4 regions of the Blastococcus sp. SYSU DS0669 genome follow, and region 1 is predicted to be linked to each of the others. Evidence: riboswitches for the same ligand, from Rfam matches in the RefSeq annotation. Region 1 holds a riboswitch; each other region holds the start of a gene.
What was found. Region 1 has a riboswitch for cyclic di-AMP ahead of ACI792_RS13450 (peptidoglycan DD-metalloendopeptidase family protein). Riboswitches for the same ligand answer to the same signal wherever they lie in the genome.
Positions count from the first base shown of each region.

Region 2: it holds a riboswitch for cyclic di-AMP, as region 1 does, so the genes downstream of both, ACI792_RS11705 (C40 family peptidase) here and ACI792_RS13450 (peptidoglycan DD-metalloendopeptidase family protein) in region 1, are expected to answer to the same signal.
Region 3: it holds a riboswitch for cyclic di-AMP, as region 1 does, so the genes downstream of both, ACI792_RS16490 (NlpC/P60 family protein) here and ACI792_RS13450 (peptidoglycan DD-metalloendopeptidase family protein) in region 1, are expected to answer to the same signal.
Region 4: it holds a riboswitch for cyclic di-AMP, as region 1 does, so the genes downstream of both, ACI792_RS19845 (hypothetical protein) here and ACI792_RS13450 (peptidoglycan DD-metalloendopeptidase family protein) in region 1, are expected to answer to the same signal.

Region 1 is NZ_JBJHAE010000012.1:72,085-76,716, forward strand. It holds gene ACI792_RS13430 (sigma-70 family RNA polymerase sigma factor) at 1-641, opposite strand, end outside; gene ACI792_RS13435 (hypothetical protein) at 652-945, opposite strand; gene ACI792_RS13440 (response regulator) at 1,368-1,823, shown strand; tRNA gene ACI792_RS13445 (tRNA-Ile) at 1,862-1,935, opposite strand; cyclic di-AMP (ydaO/yuaA leader) riboswitch at 2,105-2,236, shown strand; gene ACI792_RS13450 (peptidoglycan DD-metalloendopeptidase family protein) at 2,270-3,478, shown strand; gene ACI792_RS13455 (TVP38/TMEM64 family protein) at 3,514-4,182, shown strand; gene ACI792_RS13460 (maleylpyruvate isomerase N-terminal domain-containing protein) at 4,179-4,632, opposite strand, start outside.
Region 2 is NZ_JBJHAE010000009.1:91,336-95,967, forward strand. It holds gene ACI792_RS11695 (carboxyl transferase domain-containing protein) at 1-79, opposite strand, end outside; gene ACI792_RS11700 (helix-turn-helix domain-containing protein) at 523-1,176, shown strand; cyclic di-AMP (ydaO/yuaA leader) riboswitch at 1,464-1,621, shown strand; gene ACI792_RS11705 (C40 family peptidase) at 1,637-2,155, shown strand; gene ACI792_RS11710 (hemerythrin domain-containing protein) at 2,213-2,695, opposite strand; gene ACI792_RS11715 (Rieske 2Fe-2S domain-containing protein) at 2,692-3,630, opposite strand; gene ACI792_RS11720 (SMP-30/gluconolactonase/LRE family protein) at 3,741-4,632, shown strand, end outside.
Region 3 is NZ_JBJHAE010000018.1:76,083-80,714, reverse strand. It holds gene ACI792_RS16500 (glycosyltransferase family 4 protein) at 1-297, opposite strand, end outside; gene ACI792_RS16495 (M48 family metallopeptidase) at 294-1,559, opposite strand; gene ACI792_RS16490 (NlpC/P60 family protein) at 1,633-2,709, opposite strand; cyclic di-AMP (ydaO/yuaA leader) riboswitch at 2,726-2,873, opposite strand; gene ACI792_RS16485 (hypothetical protein) at 3,090-3,413, opposite strand; gene ACI792_RS16480 (D-alanyl-D-alanine carboxypeptidase family protein) at 3,496-4,632, opposite strand, start outside.
Region 4 is NZ_JBJHAE010000032.1:18,275-22,906, forward strand. It holds gene ACI792_RS19840 (bifunctional 3'-5' exonuclease/DNA polymerase) at 1-1,361, shown strand, start outside; cyclic di-AMP (ydaO/yuaA leader) riboswitch at 1,525-1,651, shown strand; gene ACI792_RS19845 (hypothetical protein) at 1,922-2,806, shown strand; gene ACI792_RS19850 (protein kinase domain-containing protein) at 3,055-4,632, shown strand, end outside.

The DNA of each region.
Region 1 (4,632 bases):
CCGGCGCAGAAGTCGCACCCGAGCAGGTGCCTCGCCGCGTCGATCTCCCGCTGCCGGCGCCGGTCGCCGCTGGAGAGGGCGAGCAGCACCGGCCGGCACCGGTCCGTCGGCGGGTCGGCCGTCTCCAGGGCCAGCAGGTACTCCACGCGCAGCCGTGCCCGCGTGCGGTTGAGCTGGGCGGCCACCGCGCCGGCCGTCGAGCCGAGCTCGGCAGCGAGCGAGCGGGTGTCCTGCCCGGCCACCTCGTGGGCCAGCAGGGTGACCCGCTCCCGGTCGCCGAGCCGGCGCAGCGCGGCGCTCACGGCGTCCCGGTCCTCGCGCGCCAGCACGTCCTCGTCCGGTGCGGCGGAGGGGTGGAGGTCGACGACGCGGTGCTGGTTCCGCCGCTGCCGGTCCTGCTCCCGCCACAGCGAGGTGACGACGTTGCGCGCGGTGACGATCGCGTAGGGCTCGAGCATCCCCGGCTCGATCCGTCCGGCCGCGGCCAGCACGCGGGCCAGCGTCTCCTGCACCAGGTCGTCCACGGTGGCGGCGTCCCGGACCCGGGACGCGACGATCCGCCGGACGAGCGGCACGAGCGCCATGAACTCGACCGACCCCGGTCGCTCCTCCTCGGAGCCAGCCGGCCCCGCGGCTGCCATGGGCCGGACGCTACAACCGGCGGACGCGCACCGCCTCCCCTCCCGCGCACGGCTCGGGCCGGGCTTCAGCCGGGGGCGCGAGGAGCCGCTCTCCCAGCGAGCGTCGCTCACCGGCGCGCTCGCGCAGCAGCGACGCCAGCACCGGGCTCGTGGCCTGATCGGCGCGGCGTTCGAGGATCTCGGCGGTCACCAGGTGCCCGGCCGCCCGTCGCATCCGCGCGAGCCGCCGGAGCCGCTCCTGGCGCTGGGGCGGCCCGTCCTGGAGTCCCGCGGACCTGACGCGCGCATGCTGGTCCGTGGTCATGGCACACCTCGAATTCCTGCCGGTTCCCCGTGCACCGGTGAGGACGCGGCGACGCGCACCGCATGACGCGCAGGTCCAGGACGACGTGACGAGGCGCGGATCCCGCGTCATGCACCAGGGATCCGCGCCTCTTCCAGCGCGGGACCGACCGGTGCCGCGTCATGCGTCGCGTCATGCACCGCGTCCTGCCGCGTATCAGTCAGAGAGCCTCCGGCGCGGGGCGGACGGGAGGCGGGGGCGTGACCAGAGGGGGGACCATGCGCCACCGCTCCGGTGCCATGACGCTGTGCGGATCCGTCGGGCGCGGAGGGAGGCCGGTGACGGCGACCGGGCGCGGCACGGCCCTGCACGGCAGCCGGGAAGGCGCGCACGCGGTCCGCGCGTTCCGTGACGCACGGGGGGCACGGAAGGCGGGACGAGAGGTGTCCGAGATCCGGGTGGTGGTCGTGGACGACCACCCCTTCCTGCGGGAAGCGCTCACCGAGCTGCTCGAGGCGGCCGGCGGCATCGCCGTGGTCGGGCAGTGCGCGGACGGGACGGAGGTCGCCGACGCCGTGCGGCAGCTGCGCCCCGACGTCCTGCTCCTGGATCTGCAGATGCCCGTGATGGACGGCCTGACGGCGGCCCGTGGTGTGCGGACCGCTCACCCGGAGGTCCGCATCGTCTTCCTCACCGGCGGCCTCGACCCGGCCAGCGTCCGCGAGGCCCGGGCGATCGGCGCAGCCGGCTACCTGCTGAAGGACGACGATCCCGCCGAGCTCTCCGGTCACATCCGGGCCGTCGCGGCCGGCGGCTCGGCGTGGCACCCGCGCGCCGCGGCACTGCTCGGCGACGAGCCCGGGACGGCGGACCCCGAACCGCACGACCCGGGAACGTGACACTCCTCATGTCCGGGCCTCGCCCAGAGGGCGCCGAGTGGGGCGGGTGGGGCTCGAACCCACGACCCAGGGATTATGAGTCCCATGCTCTGACCGGCTGAGCTACCGCCCCGGCTCTAGCAGCCTGCCAGACGCCGGTACGTCACCCGCGTCGCGACTCGGGACCCGAGTGGCGGACCGAGATGGTTCGTTATGCGCCTGTGACATATCCAGGTTTAGCTTGTACCGTCTCTCGCGGCCCACCCGATCCCGCTCCCGAACCCGGGGGCTCGGGCGGGCCCCGCCGAACTCCGCGGTCTGACCGCCGCGGGGACCGGGGACCCATGTTCTCTGGGGTGAATCCCGCCTGCGCCTCCACGGGCAGGCTGGTAGGGCACGTTCCGGCCCGAACCCGTCAGCTGACCTGGTAGGCGGACCGAGGAACGGAGACCGTCGCCTTGGCGACCATGCACCACCTGCGCCGCAGCCTGCGGCGACCACGCCGCGCCGCCGGCCGGGCGACCATCGCCCTCACCGCGCTGCTGGCCCTGTCCCTGATCGGGACGCAGTCCTCGTCGGCGGCCCCGAGTGGAGCGCAGAGCGAGCACGACCGCGTCGCCGCCGAGGTCGCGACGATCGAGCAGCGCGTCCGCGAGGCCGAGGAGCGGCTGCAGCAGATGACGCTGCAGGCCGAGGAGGCCAGCGGCGCCGTGCTCACCGCCCAGGCCGAGCTCGACCGCGCCAGGCAGCACGCCGACGCGATCGCCGCCGAGCTCGCCGCCGTCCGGGAGGCCGTCGGCCGCACCCAGGACGACGTCGCCACCCTGGGCCGGGAGGCCTACATGGGCAGCGACGAGGCGTTCACCGAGCTCGAGATGGTCCTGCACGCCGAGGGCCCGGGTGAGCTGCTGCAGCAGGCCGCGACGCTGGATCTGCTCGGCGAGGACCGCGCCCGGGTCCTGGAGGAGCTGCGGATCGCCGAGGCGCGCGAGGCACGGCTCGACCAGGAGGCCAAGGCCGCCGTCGCCGAGCGCGACGCCGCCGCCCGCACGGCGCAGGAGGCCCAGGGGGAGGCCGACCGTCTGCTCGCCGCGGCGCAGTCCGAGTTCGACGCCTTGACCGCGGAGAAGGCCAGCCTGGACCAGCAGCTGCGGGACGCGGAGATCCGGCTGCTCGAGGTCAGGGGCGCCGAGGACGCCGCCCGCGCGTACGACGCCGCGCAGGCGGCGGAGCAGGCCGCGGTCATGACGGTGGCGGCCGCGCCGGGTGGTAGCGGTGCCGCGCTCACCCAGGGCCGGGTCACCTCCTGCTACGGGGCGCGCTGGGGCACGATGCACCTCGGCGTGGACATCGCCGCGCCGATCGGCACCCCGATCTACACGCCCGAGCCGGGCGTGGTGCTGCAGGCCGGGCCGGCCAGCGGCTTCGGGCTCGCCGTCGCGATCCAGCACCACGACGGGGTCATCACCGTCTACGGGCACGTGAACCAGTTCTTCGTGTCACCGGGGCAGGTCGTCAGCGGCGGGCAGCAGATCGCCGAGGTCGGCAACCGCGGCCAGTCCACCGGTCCGCACCTGCACTTCGAGGTGCACCGCGGCGGCCTCTACGCCGACCGGACGAACCCCGTCCCGTGGCTGGCGCAGCGCGGCATCTCCCTGGGCGGCAGCTGCAGCTGACCGGTCCCGCGCGCCCCGTGCGGCAGGATCGGGGCGTGCGGACGGCGGTGGATCGGACCTGGCTGCGGGCAGCCGTCCTCGGCGTCCTGCTGGTCGGCGGTGCGACAGCGGCGCTGACGCTGGACCTGCCGTCGGCGGACCACCTGCGGGCGGCCGTGGCGGGCGCCGGCGTCGCCGCCTGGCCGGTGCTGGTGGGCGCCGTGGCGCTCGTGCTGCTGGCGCCGGTGCCGCGGTCGGTCGTCTCGGCCCTGCTCGGCGCGGTCTTCGGGCTGGCGGCGGGGCTGGCCGTGGCGTTCGCCGGCGGGCTGCTCGCCGCCGTCCTGGCGTTCGGGCTCGCCCGTGGGCTGGGGCGCCCGGCCGTCGCCCGGCTGGCCGGGCCGCGCCTGGACCGGTTGGTCGCGGGGCGCTCGTTCGCTGCGGTGCTGGTCACCCGGCTGGTGCCGGTCGTGCCCTTCGTCGGCGTCAACTACGGGGCCGGCCTGGCGGGTGTCCAGCTGGTGCCCTTCGTGGCCGCCACGGCCGTGGGGCTGGTCCCGAGCACGGTGCTGCAGGTCGGCGTCGGCGCCTCGGCCGGCGTGCTCCTGGCCCACCTGGGCGCTTCCGTCGTCGTCCCGGGCACCGTCTGCGCCCTCGTCGCGCTCGCTGCCGGCACCGCCTGGTGGTGCCGGGGCCGGACGACGCGGCCCGCGCGCGGCAACGCCTAACCGCGGCCGAACAGCCGCCCGAGCACGCCGCCGGCGCCACCGACGGTGCGGGCGGCCAGCTGCAGGATCGGTCCGCCCGGGATGCCCGGCACCTGCTGCACGATCGGCGCCAGCTGCAGCAGGCCCGGCACGTCGTGCACCTTCAGCCTGCGGCGGGCCGCCGCCGGGACGGGGTTGACCCGCCCGGACGCGGCATCGAGCAGAAGGGCGGCGGCGGCCTCGACGGCCGGCCCCTCGACGACCCCGGCCGGCACCCGGCGCACCTCCCACCCGCCGCCCGCCGAGGTGAACCCCCAGCCGCCGTCGGGCGTGACCAGGCTGACCCGCCCGGAGATGCCGGTCGAGGCCGCGAGGGCGCCGGTGACGTCCGTCAGCGCCGCCAGCCCCGACTGCAGCACCGAGGTGGGCGGCGGTTCCGCGCCGCAGGAGACCAGGTCCAGCCCGTGGACG
Region 2 (4,632 bases), on a different contig from region 1:
AGGCCAGCCCCTCGGCGGCGGCGGCGCGGGCGATGCGGACGGCGATCTCGCCGCGGTTGGCGATGAGCAGGCGGGCCACCCGGGGATGCTCGCACGCGCCCCGGACGCCACTGTGGCCCCGGTCACCGCGGCCGGGTGCTCCGCCGCTCAGCCCGCACAGGTTCGCCGGAGAACGTCGCACTCTGCCCCGCCGGAGTGGGCACAGAGTGAGCGCCCGACCGACACCTCGCCGGCACAGTCGCCCTCTGCCCCGCCGGAGTGGGCAGAGAGTGAGCGCCCGACCGACACCTCGCCGGCACAGTCGCCCTCTGCCCCGCCGGAGTGGGCAGAGAGTGAGCGCCCGACCGACACCACCGGGGCACAGTCGCCCTCTGCCCCGCCGGAGTGGGCACAGAGTGAGCGCCCGACCGACACCTCGCCGGCACAGTCGCCCTCTGCCCCGCCGGTGTGGGCAGAGGGCGACTGTCCACAGATGGACACCAGGGGTCGTGCCGCACCGCCTCCGGTGGAGAGGCTCGGCCGGTGACCGACGACGGTGGGCCGGCGGAGTTCGACCTGTGCGGTCTGGTGCGGCGGATCCGCCGCCGGGCGGACCTGTCCCAGCGGGAACTGGCGGCTCGGTTGGGCGTCTCCAAGTCCACGGTGGCGGCCGTGGAGTCCGGTGACCGTGGCATGGACGCCGGGATGCTCGCGGCCGCCGCGGCGCTTGCCGGCCTCCGGCTGGGCCTGCTCGATGACGCGGGACGACCGGTCGCGGGCATGGCGGCGGGCACGGTCCGCGACAGGGTCGGCCGACGGTTCCCCGCCCATCTCGACACGATGCTGAGCGAGGAGCGCGCCTCGCGGTGGGAGCACCAGCCCCGGCGACCACGACCGACGTACACCTTCGACCGTCGATGCCCCTGGGTGGACCCCGCCGACCGCGAGCGCGACCGCCCGGACGACCACCTCGTCCCCCGGCCCGGCGACTCCCCGGAGGAGCGCACCGCGGCCCGTCGGGCGGCCGCCGCCCGACGGCGGCAGGAGGAGCTCCGGCGGCGATTCGAGTCGGGAGCCTTCCGGCACCTCGACGACGGCTGGTCGTGCGCGTGCCCACCGGCATGCGACGAGCTCGACGACCGGAGCGGCCGGCCGGTGCACGTCGAGGACTGCCTGTGCGGCTGCGACGTCGGCTGAGGAATTGGCTACGAGGTCGGAGTGGACGAGCACGCAGAGTGCAGGAGCGCCGCCGTCCGGAGAAGTACAGGGCCGCACACGGTCGGTCACCCGGTGCCGAGGCGGCCCGTCCGGGGCCGACGGATCTCCCGTGGTCGGCTCGCGAGTCGCGGTCCGGAGCCCCCGCGCGGACTCCGCCCCGCGACCCCCACGGGTGGCGTGTCGGCCGCTTTGTGACCTTTCCGTGACCGACCTAGCGTCGTCGCCGGTCCGGCCGGGCTCCCCCGTCACCGCCCCCGGTGACACCCGGACGGACACCGCCGAACCGGGCGCCGGCGCACGCCGGAGCCCGGACCGGGGACCCACCGCAGTAGTGGGGTGAAGCGCCACCGGCCTGTCCGGGGCGCCGGGCGCGTTCCCCGCCCGAACCCGTCAGCTCACCCGGTAGGCGGTTGTCGGAGAACAGGAGAAACCGTCGTCCATGACGACCACTCGCACGACCACCACCCGTCGCTCGCTCCGCGGAGCGGCGCTCGCGCTCCTCACCGGTGCGGGGATCGCCCTCACCCCGTTCACCGCCACCGCCTCCACCGGTGACGGCGGCGGCGGCACCGGCACCGTCGTCACCACCACCGCCGTCGCCCCCAACCACGCCGCGCAGGTCGCCGTCGACACGGCACTGGCGCAGCAGGGGAAGCCCTACATCTGGGGCGGCACCGGCCCGGGGGGCTACGACTGCTCCGGTCTCACCTGGTCGGCCTACCAGGCGGCGGGCATCGAGATCCCGCGGACCTCCCGCGCCCAGTCGACCGCCGGCCACTACGTGGACCGGGCCTCCCTGCAGCCCGGCGACCTGGTCTTCTTCTACGACCCGGTCGGCCACGTCGGCATGTACATCGGCGACGGCCTGATGGTGCACTCCTCGACCTTCGGCAACCCGGTCGCGGTCGTGCCCGTCGACAGCATGTGGGGCTACAACACCGCGCGCCGCATCGTCTGAGCGCCTGCGACGGCGGGTCCCAGGTCGTCCGCGCACGACCGGGGGCCCGCCGCGCGGCTACACGTGGCGCAGGGTGGCGCGCTTGAGCCGGATGATCAGCCGCATCCCGCCGGACTCGGCCAGCTCCTGCTTCCGCGCGCGCAGCTGCTCACCGAGCTCCTCGAGGCGCTGCTCCCCCAGCGCGTGCGACTGGGGGAACATCCGCTCCTCCTCCTCCATCGTGTGGTGGCGCACCGTCTTCTCCAGCATGCGCACCTCGGTGGCGAACTCCGGGTCGGTGACGTCCATGCGCATGACGGTGGCGACCTGGTCGTCGATCTGCCGGTGCTCGGCGTGCGCGAGGGCCAGCAACGGGGAGACGTCGGGGACGGCGGGGTAGAAGAGCTCGTCCTCGATCTGGGCGTGGATCTCGATCTCGCGCAGGAACTCGTCCCGGAGCTCCTCCCGGCGGGCGGCCTGCCCCTCGGTCGTCTCCGCCAGCTCGCGCAGCAGCCCGCGCAGCACGTCGTGGTGCGCGATCAATACCTCGTCGGCCTTCACCGGGACGCCTCCTCCACCGTGGTCACGGCCGTCGGGGTGCGCCAGCGGGCCCGCCGCCGCACCTCCACCGCGCCGTCGCGGACGCGGGTGTCGTAGCAGGGCAGCGGCGCCGTGGACGGCCCCTGCGCCGGCTCCCCGGTGTCGAGGTCGAACCGCGACCCGTGCCACGGGCACACCAGCTCGTCCCGGTGCAGCCACCCCTCCGCCATGGGGCCGCCCAGGTGCGGGCAGCGCCCGCCCAGCGCGCGCACCTCGTCCTCGGTGCGGATCAGCACCACCGGCACCCCGTCGGCGTCGACGCCGAACGGCTCGCCGTCGGGGAGGTCGGCGAGGCGGGCGACCGGCGTGAACCGGCGGGGCGACCGGCCGGCCGCGGAGCGGTCGACACCCAGCCGGTGCCGGTAGGAGAGCGCACCGCCCAGGTAGCCGCTGGCCAGGACGATCGCGTAGCCCGCGGCGGCGGTGACCCGGGCCCGCACCGCGCGCCCACGCCCCCGGTCCACGAACGACCACGTCTGCAGCGCGAGCGCGGTGCTGTTGAGCGCGGCGTGCACCAGACCGACGCGGCGCGCCTCGTCGTGGGCGTGCTGCCAGTCGGTCATGCCGGTCGCGGCGGCGCCCACCGCGCCGGCGATCCCGAACCCGACGACCGTGCGCGCCGCCTGGCCGGTGCCCGGGCCGCCGCGGCCGGTGGCGTCGAGCCCGTCGAGCAGCGCGGCCGCACCCCAGGCGCCGATCGGCACGGTGACGAGGAACGGGTGCAGGGGGTGGCCGAACCAGACGCCGTGCAGCAGGTCCTGCAGCGGGCGGGCGTAGCGGCCCGCCAGCAGGAAGGTCAGCGAGATCCCGTGCTCGACCTGGTAGCTCGGCGCGTCCAGCACCTCCATCCGCTCGACCCGGCTCACCGCCCGCTCGAGGAGGTTCCGGACGCTCACCGGTGCGCGTCTTCCGTGGCCATGCCCGGACCCGTGCCCAGCCCGCCGCGGCGGAAAACGGGAGGTGGCGGGCTCGTGCGCCCGCCCGGATGGTCGTAGCGTCCGGCGGCATGGCTGATCGAGCGTTCCGGACGGTGCTGGAGGGCGGCTCCTTCTTCGAGGGTCCGCGGTGGCACGACGGGCAGTGGTGGGCGTCGGACTTCTACCGGCACACGGTGAGCCGGGTGACGCCGGGGAGCCCGGAGACCGTCGTCCTCGAGGTGGAGAACCAGCCCTCGGGGCTGGGCTGGCTCCCCGACGGCTCGCTGCTCGTGGTGTCGATGAAGGACCAGCGGCTGCTGCGGGTCGCCGACGGCCAGGTGTCCACCCACGCCGACCTCTCCGGGGTCTGCGGCGGCTACCTCAACGACATGGTGGTCGACGGCGTCGGCCGGGCGTACGTCGGCGACTTCGGCTTCGACCTGATGGGCGGCGGCGCGCCGGCGGCGGCGTCGCTCAAGCGGGTCGACCCCGACGGCACGGTGACCGTCGTCGCCGAGGGGTTGCGCTTCCCGAACGGCTCGGTCATCACCCCCGACGGCGGGACGCTGATCGTCGGCGAGACCTGGGGCAACCGCTTCTCGGCCTTCGACGTCGCCGCCGACGGCTCGCTGGGCCCGCGGCGCACGTGGGCCGAGTTCGGCCCGGAGCCGGTGGGCGGCTCGATCGAGGAGCTGATGGGCCAGGTCGTCGTCGCCCCGGACGGTTGCACGCTGGACGCCGAGGGGCACGTCTGGGTGGCCGACGGCTTCGGCTCGCGGGTGCTGCGGGTCGCGCCGGGCGGGCAGGTGGTCGACGAGGTCGCCGCCCCGGACGGCCTGGGCACCTACGCCTGCGCGCTCGGTGGCGAGGACGGCCGGACGCTGCTGCTGTGCTGCGCCCCCGACTTCTACGAGCACACCCGCGCACCGGCGCGGGAGGCGGTGCTGGTGTCGACGGAGGTCACCGTCCCGCACGCCGGCT
Region 3 (4,632 bases), on a different contig from region 1:
CGTGGGCGCGAGCAGCCCCAGCGGCGCCGCGGCGCCGAAGAAGGCGGTGTCGCAGCCGTAGCGCCCTACCAGGTCCACGGCGACGCGGGCCGTCGCCCGGGTCGGCAGCAGCATGCCGGTCGGGCGGCGCACCACCGGGTACGGCAGCCCCGCGTCGTGCCCCGCCGAGCCCGGGGCGTCCGACGCGAGCACCACGAGGGAGTCCGGCGGTCGCCGCTCCAGCAGCGCGGCGACGAAGGTCTGGATGCCGCCCTGCCGGGGCGGGAAGTCGTTGGTGACGACGAGCGTGCGGCTCACGAACCCTCCAGGCGGGCCCAGTCCTGAGCCATCGCGATCCGCTCCGCGGTGGTGGGGTGGCTGCCGAAGAACCAGTGCCAGGCCGCCGGAGGATCGGGGTCGCCGAGGTTGGTCGCGGCGAGCCGACGCTGCATGTCGATGAACGCCTCCGGGTCGCGGGTGAGCTCGAGGGCGTGCACGTCGGCGCGCTGCTCGATCTGCCGGGACACCAAGTTCTGCACCGGTGTGCCGAGCAGGCCGCCGACGGCGACGAGGAACAGCAGCAGCGGCACGACCCGCGGGTCACCGGGCCGCTCGGCCCCGGCCCGGCGCAGCAGCGGTGCCCAGGTCAGCAGCCAGCCGAGCAGCGCGGTCGCCGCGCCCGCACCCAGCGCCCCCATGAGCGTGCCGGTCAGGACGTCGTCGGCCGCGACGTGCCCCAGTTCGTGGGCGACGATCGACTCGATCTCCGCGTCGGGCAGCTCCCCGAGGAGCGTGTCGTAGACCACGATGCGCGGGGTGGACCCGAAGCCGGAGACGTAGGCGTTGAGCGCCGTCGTCCGCCGGGACGCGTCGGAGACCAGCACGTCCTGCACCGGGGTGCCGTTCTGCTCCGCGAGCGCCAGGAGTTCGCTGCGCAGCTCCCCCGCCGGCAGGGGATCGAAGGTGCTGAACGCCGGCTCGATGACCACCGGGTACAGGAACGAGCCGGCGACCACCAGGCCGGAGACGGCCGCCCCCGCCCACGCCCACCACGTGCGCGGGGCCCGGCGAACCAGCCAGAGGAACGCCAGCACCACGACCACGGTCAACGCCACGCTGATCGCCAGGGAGACCGCGACGTCGCGCAGCCAGAGCCACCACCCGCGGGTGGAGAGGCCGTAGCGGGTGCGCACCGACTCGGCGTAGGCCGAGAGCGGCAGGGTGGCCAGGCGCCCCAGCAGCAGGAGGACCGGCACCCCCACCAGCACCTGGACGAACCACCGGTCGCCCACCCGCGCCGCGACGGCCTGCATCAATCGGGCGCCCAGCGGGGTCAGGCCGAGCACCGCCGACACCCCCAGGCTCAGCAGCAGGGAGACCAGCGACGCCGGCCGCAGCGCGGCCGCGAACGCCTCGGCGCGCTCGATCCGGGCCGGGTCGAGGCCGGCGGTGGGGTCGGGCTCGGTGTAGCCGCCGGGCGGCTCCGGCAGGACGGTCCACGGGGTGCGGACGGCGATCACGACGACGACGGCGATCCCGAGGAGGGCCGCGGCCACCAGGGCGGCCCGGCGAACGCTCACCCGGCCGATCCTAGTGAGCCGACGCCGTCGTCCTCGCCTCCGGACAGGCCGGCCGACAGAGGTCGGGTGGCGGTCAGCCGGCGATGCGACGGGCTCCGTTGTAGTTGCCCATCGAATCCAGGCTCGCCACCTTCACCGGCTGGCCGGAGGTCGAGGCGTGCACCATCTGCCCGTTGCCGATGTACATGCCGACGTGGCTGACCGGGCTGTAGAAGAACACCAGGTCACCGGGCTGCAGCTCGCTGCGCGAGACGGGCTTGCCCATCTGGCTCTGCGACCGGCTCGAGTGCGGGAGCGTCACGCCCGCCGCGGCGTAGGCGTAGGAGGTCAGGCCGGAGCAGTCGAAGGCGTTGGGCCCGCCGGCGCCCCAGACGTACGGGTCGCCGAGCTGGGCCAGCGCGGCGTTCACCGCGGCCTGGGCCGCCGAGCTCGGCGCGACGACGCCGCTGGGCGCCGGGAGGCCGGCCCCGCCGTGCGCCTGCGCCACCTGCTCCCGCTGCGGCGCGGTGAGCTCCTCGTAGCGGCGCTGGTACTCGGCGATCTTCGCCTCCAGCTCCTCCTGCCGGGCGGCGATCTCCTCCACCGTCCGCTGGGCGTCCGCGGCGGCCTTCTCGGCTGCCTCGCGGGACTCCTCGGCGTCCTCGGCGGCCTGCGACACCTCGGTGAGCACGTCGTTGGTGTGCCCGGCGATCGCGTCGAGGGTGCCCAGCTGGTCGACGAGCTGGTCGGCCGAGTCGCTGGTCAGCAGGACGTCGAGCGGCGACATGCCGCTGCCGGTGTAGGCGCTGCGGGCCAGCCGGCGGATGTGCCCGTCGAGGGAACCGAGCCGGGCCTCCGCCTCGGCGGTGGCCTCGCTCGCGGCCTCCGCGTCGCGCTGGTGGCCGGCGAGGACGACCTTGGCCTCGTTGAGCTCCTCGGAGACGACCTCGAGCTCGTGGCTGGCCCGGGCCACCTGGGCGGCGACCGCGTCGGCCGTGCCGGGGACGGCCGACGCCGTGCCCGGGAGGAAGGTGACGGTCATGGCCGCGGCGGCGGTGACCAGCAATCCGGAGCGGAGGGGCCCGGAGCGACGGGCGCGGGAGGAGCTGCACCGGTCGGCGGTGCCGAGCTGTTCGGGGGCGTGCGTCAGCAGTGCGTGAGGGGTCGCCACGTGCGGCGGCTCTCCGTTCTTCCTCTGCAACCGCCGACCGAGTTAGCTGACGGGTTCGGGCTGGGAAGACTGGCCCTATCCCCCGCGCACCGGCGGGCCGGCTGCGGGAGAACTCACCCCAGAACTGCGGTGGGTCCCCGGTACACCTCCGGCGCCGGTGGTGCGCGCCGTGCGGTGATTAGGCGGTGTCCGGTCGAGGCCATCCATCGACGGATGACGACCACCCGGCCGAACGGCGTGAACCCTAACGATCGTGATACCTGCGTGACAAATGATCACTGGAGGAACCCGGCGTGAGGGAGATCCCCAGGTCAGCGGCGCGCCTCCCCGTCGGAGGCTCCGCTGCGGGGCAGAAGCCCCGGTCGGCGCGGTCCGGGACGTCAGCCCGTGCGCCGTCCGCGGGACCGCTCGCCGTCGTGACCGCCGGCCCCGTTCGGGTGACGCAGCGGGGGCACCAGGCCGCCCTCGGCGAGCGCCCGCACGGCCCGGCGCTCGACCTCGTCGAACTCCACCACCACCCCCGGCGGCGGGACGACGACGTCCTCGGCGGCCACGGCGGGACCACCACGGGCCGCCCGCCCGGTCATGGGCACGACGACCGGGTCGACCCCCTGCCAACCCGGCGGGGCGCCGAGCAGCACGGTGACGACGCAGTCGGCGCAGCCGGTCCCGCGGGCAGTGCAGGTGTCGCAGTCGATCAGCATCGCTTCTTCTCCTCCGTGAGTCGCTGCGCACGCTAGGAGGGGTCACCGACATTTCCGGCCGCGCGACCAGGGAACGGGTGCATCAGGTGCCGGCGTACTCCCAGTGCCAGGGCTCCTCGCGCCCGTTCCCCTGGTCGGCCCAGGTCGGGTGCAGGTAGCCGAACCGGCCGGCGTTGGCCTCCATCCACGCGTACTGCGGCGTCCCGAAGGACTGCACGCCACCGCACAGGTCGACCGCCAGGCCCCAACCGTGGTTGCTCGTGCCCGGCACGGCGGCCAGCGCCGGCTTCTCCCCGTACAGCCGCACCTGTGACGCATAGGTGCGGTACGAGTCGGTGATGCACAGCGGGCGGCCGAAGGCGGCCTCGTAGGCCGTCGCCATGGCCCGGTAGGCCGCGGCCGCGTCGCACCTCAGCGAGTGCCCGCCCACCCCCAGGGGGCACATCGCGCTCGGCGGTATCAGGCCGTTCGGGTAGCCGCCCCAGGCCCGGCCGCCGTCGTAGCTGGGCGGGTAGACGGTGTTGCCGCACTCGCTCCGCAACGCCCCCGCGGCCGGCTCCGGGACGGGGACGCGGGCCCGCTGGCCGAGGACCGGGCGACCGATCCCCATCACCTGGTCGCCCGGCAGCGTCCGCACGACGACGGCGCCGGCCCGGGCGTCCGCGGTGACCATGGTCCGCGTGTCGAGGGCGATGCCCACGTGCCCCAGCCCGCCCTCCGGCGAGCCCAGGAAGACCAGGTCGCCGGGGAGCACGTCGGCGGGGTCCACCGGCACGGTGCGGGCGAACAGGTCGCCCTGCGTCGCGGGCAGGGACAGCCCGGTCCGGCCGTAGGCCACCTGCACCAGGGCGCCGCAGTCCCAGGAGTCGGGCCCTGCCGTCCCGGGCGCGTACGGCTGCCCGAGCGCCTCCATCGCCCCGCCGACCGCCGTCAGCGTCTCCATCGGGAGGACGAGCATCGAGGTCGGGCGACCGGGCAGCTGGGCGACCCCGCGCTGGGCGCCGCCCCCGCTCGCAGCCACCGGCACCAGCCGGTCGGGCAGGGCCAGCTCGGGGTCCTGCAACGCGGCGGCGGGCACCTCCGCCAGCCCGGCCGCGCGGAGCTGGTCGACGTAGGCCTGCCAGCTGGCCGCCGTCTGCTCGTTGACCGTCGTCTGCTCCCGCTGCAGCGCCGCGAGCTGGCCGTCGACGACGGCGAGCACGTCGCCGAGCTCCGCGGT
Region 4 (4,632 bases), on a different contig from region 1:
CGCCGTTCGCCGCCCGGGAGCTGCTGGCCGGGGAGGACACCCCGGGCTGGGACGCGCTGGCGCCCGGCCCGCCGCCGGAGTCGGCCCTGTTCCCGCTGGCCGACCCCGCCGACCTCCTCGACCCGCTGGCCGAGCACCGGCGCCAGCAGGCGACCGTGGCCGCCTCCCCGGAACGGGACCGGCTCGCCCTGCTGCTGGCCGCGGAGTCCTCCGGTGCGCTGGTCGCGGCCGAGCTCGCGCACACCGGGCTGCCGTGGCGCACCGACGTGCACGAGCGCCTGCTGACCGGCCTGCTCGGTCCGCGCCCGCCGGCCGGTGCTCGCCCGGCGGTCCTCGCGCGGCTGCTGGGCGAGGTCCGGAGGTCGTTCGGGGCGCCCGCGCTCAACCCCGACTCGCCCGGCGAGCTGCTGCGGGTCCTGCAGCACGCCGGGCTGCCGATCGCCGATACCCGGTCCTGGACGCTGGAGCAGCTGGACCACCCCGGCATCCCGGCCCTCCTGGAGTACCGGAAGCTGTCCCGGCTGCTCGCGGCCAACGGGTGGGCGTGGCTGGACACCTGGGTGCGCGACGGCCGGTTCCGTGCGGTCTTCGTCCCCGGTGGGGTGGTGACCGGGCGGTGGGCGTCCTCCGGGGGCGGGGCGCTCTCGGTGCCCACCGTCGTCCGGCCAGCGGCGGTCGCCGACCAGGGGTGGCGGTTCGTCGTCGCCGACGTCGCCCAGCTGGAGCCGCGGGTGCTGGCGGGGATGAGCGGGGACGGCGCCATGGCCGAGGCGGCGCGGGCCGCCGACCTCTACGCGGGGATGGTCGCCGCGGGCACCGTGGCCACCCGGGCCGACGCCAAGCTCGGCATCCTCGGCGCGATGTACGGCGGCACCCGGGGTGAGAGCGGGCGCATGATGCCCCGGCTGGCGCGCCGCTACCCCCGCGCCATCGGGCTGGTGGAGGACGCCGCCCGCGCCGGGGAGCGCGGCGAGGTGGTGCACACCCTGCTCGGCCGGGGGTCGCCGCGGCCCGGGGCGTGGCCGCACGAGGAAGGGGACCGGGCCCGCCGCGCCTGGGGCCGGTTCACCCGCAACTTCGTCGTCCAGGGCACGGGCGCGGAGTGGGCGCTGTGCTGGCTGGCCGACCTCCGCAACCGGCTGTGGCGGCTCGGGGACGGCGACACCGTCGGCGCGCGGCCGCACCTGGTGTTCTTCCTCCACGACGAGGTGGTGGTGCACACGCCCGAGCACCTGGCCGACGAGGTGGCCGAGGCGGTCCGCGCCGCCGCGGCGACCGCCGGGCGGCTGCTGTTCGGCGCCTTTCCCGTCGACTTCCCGCTCGACGTCGCCGTCGTGCGGTCCTGGGCGGACGCCGGCTGACGCGCGCCCGCGCTACACCACCGACCGGGCCGGCGGCCCACCGCGACACACGTCACGTCCTGGAAATCGGCGCCTGCGGATTGTCACGACTGCATAACGACGGTTACGGTGGCTGCGCCCCGGTCGGTCGTTCTCTCCCCGCCAGGGGAGGTCCGCCGGGCGCCGCCGAGCCGTCCTCCGGGACGGGCCGGGGACCCACCGCAGCACTGGGGTGAATCGCGCGCCGGCCACGTGACGGCGCGGGTAGGGCGACTTCCTGCGCCCGAATCCGTCAGCTAACCCGGTAGGCGGCACCACGGAAGAAACGGAGAGCCGCCCCGAATGGCGCGCCCCTGCACCGCCGCACGACCCTGCGCCCGCCGGCACCGCCGCCTCCGGGCCCGTCCGCGGATCTGATCGCACGCGCCGCCCGGCGCCCCGCCGGTCGCCCGCCGACCCGCACCGGCCTCCCCGCCGCTGCGTGCCGGCCCCGCGACCCGCGCCCGGGCCCGCTGTCCGCATCCTCCGCGGTCCGCCGTCACCGGCCGACCGCGCCCCACACCCCGGAGCACCCGAACACCATGGACCCCCGCACCACCACCGGCCGACGCGGCCGGCTCGCCCTCCACCGCCCGCCGGCGTCCGTCCGCCGGCCGGCCCTCTACCTCGCCGTCGCGGTCGCCGGCGCCGTCCTGGTCAACGGCCTCGTCGGTACCGACCCCGCCGTCCAGGCCGGGGCCACCACCTCCGAGTCCGTCAGCGTCGCCCAGGAGCTGGGCCTCTCCGCGCAGTCGGGCCCCGTCGACGTCACCGAGGACCTCCAGGCGCTGGAGGACCTGGCGGCCAGCCGCAGCACGCGCGAGGCCGACCAGGCCGCCGCGCAGCAGGCCCAGGCCGCCGCCGACCAGGCGGAGCTGGACCGGCAGAAGGCGGAGGCGGAGGCCGTGGCCCGCGCCGAGGCCGAGAAGAAGGCGGCCGAGGAGGCCGCGGCGGCGGAGGCCGCGGCGGCCGAGCAGGCCCACGAGCACGCCCCGGCGGCCCCGGCCAGCCCGACGCAGCAGGCGCGGGCGGCAGCCACCGCCGCCGCCTCGGTGGCGGCCTCCGCCGTCGCCCGCATCACCAACAGCTCCGGCAGCGTGCGCCCGCAGGTCCAGGCCGCGGCCGACGCCGTGGTCAGCAACGTGCCCGGCGCCGCGGGGATCACCCTGGGCGGCACCCGGCCCAGCGCCGCCGACCCGGGCGGGCACCCCTCGGGGCTGGCGCTGGACTACATGGTGATGTCGAACGCCGCCCTCGGGGACGCCATCGTCGAGTACCACCGCGCGCACTGGGCCGAGCTCGGCGTGGACTACCTCATCTGGGAGCAGCGGATGCTCTCCTCGCCGGGCGGCTCCTGGCAGGCCATGGAGGACCGCGGCAGCGGCACGGCGAACCACTTCGACCACGTGCACGTCAACTACAACTGAGCACTCCCGCAGCGGCTCCCAGGTGACCCGGCGGATCCCGGCCGGGTGCCTGCGTGCTGTCCCTCTCGGAGCGGATCCCCGCGGCCGGTAGGGCGGTCGGCCCGGCCGACCGCCGCTCGCAACCTCGTCGGGCGTGTCGCGGTTCAGGCCCCCTCGTGGTGGGCACCCATGAGAGGCGCACGGGCACGCGAGGACGCACGGGGTGGACCTCGCGAGCACCGACACGAGGAGATTCGGGAGATTCGGGAGTGACCACGGCCGGAACCAGCCGACGATGCCTGGACGGCCGCTACCAGCTCCACGAGCTCATCGCCGTCGGTGGCATGGGCGAGGTCTGGCGGGCCAGTGACCAGCAGCTCCACCGGACGGTGGCGGTCAAGGTGCTCCGCAGCGAGTACGCCGACGACCCCGTCTTCGTCGCCCGCTTCCGCGCCGAGGCCCGCCACGCGGCCGGGTTGAGCCACCCGAACATCGCCGCCGTCCTCGACTACGGGGAGACGACGGCCCCGGACACGGGCGAGCACCTGGCCTACCTGGTGATGGAGCTGGTCGAGGGCACGTCGCTCTCGGCGCGGCTGGCCGAGGAGGGCTCGCTGGACACCCGGGCCACGCTGGCGCTGCTGCGGCAGGCGGCCGCGGGCCTGGCCGAGGCCCACCGCGCCGGCGTGGTGCACCGCGACGTGAAGCCGGCCAACATCCTGCTCGGGCCGGACGACACGGTGAAGCTCACCGACTTCGGCATCTCGTGGTCGGCGGGGAGCGCCCCGATCACCGGAACCGGCCAGGTCGTGGGCACCGCCCAGTACATGTCGCCCGAGCAGGCGCGGGGGGAGCACGTCAGCCCGGCCAGCGACGTCTACGCCCTCGGCCTGGTCGGCTACGAGTCCCTCACCGGGCACCCCGCCTTCGACGGCGACAACCCGGTCACCGTCGCGCTCAAGCAGGTGCAGGAGGCCCCCGAGCCCCTCCCCGCGGAGCTGCCGCCGGACGTCCGCGCCCTCATCGACGCCGCCCTGGTCAAGGACCCCGACGAGCGCCCGCGCGACGGCGGGGCCTTCCTCGCCGCGATCGAGGAGACGATCCGGCGGCCGTCCGGCGAGGCCCCGACGCAGTCGGTGGTGGCGGCCCCGGTGCAGCGTGAGCGCCGGGCGGAGCGCGCGCGCAAGGCCGCCGCGAGGCGCCGGCCCGCCCGGGTGACCCGTCCGGAGCCCGGACCGTCCGCCCGCCGTCCGCTCGTCGCGGTGCTGCTGCCGCTGGTGGCCCTGCTCCTGCTCGGCGCGGGTGCGGTGGCTCTCGTCTCCGGACCTGGGCCGGACACCACCGCCTCGGACTCCTCGGCCGGCGTGGTCTTGCACAGCGAGGACTACCTCGGCCGCCCCGCCGCGGAGGTCGCGGCCGAGCTCGGCGCCCTCGGCCTCACCGTCCGGCAGGTGGAGGACCCGACTCGGGAGCGCGCCCCCGGCACGGTGACCGGCCTCGACCCGGTGGTCACCCTGCTCCGCCCGGGTGACGTGGTCCGCCTCTCCGTCGCCGTGCGGCCCGGCGCGCGCTCGCCCGTGCCGGCGCCCTCCACCGGTGGGGGTGCGACGCCGGTGCTGCGTCCCGAGCCTGTCGCGCCCGCCCCGGAGCTCCCGGCGGAGGACCCGGTCCGGAACGGCCCGGCTGCGGGCGGTGGGAGCGCTCCGGCCCCCGGCCGTCCCGCGGCGCCCACCAGCGACCCCACGACCCCGGCCGGGGGCGGCGACCCGACGGGCGAGCCGACCACCCCGGCGCAGGGCGGCGACCCGACGGGGGAGACGGCGACCCCGCCGGAGACCGGCGGCCCC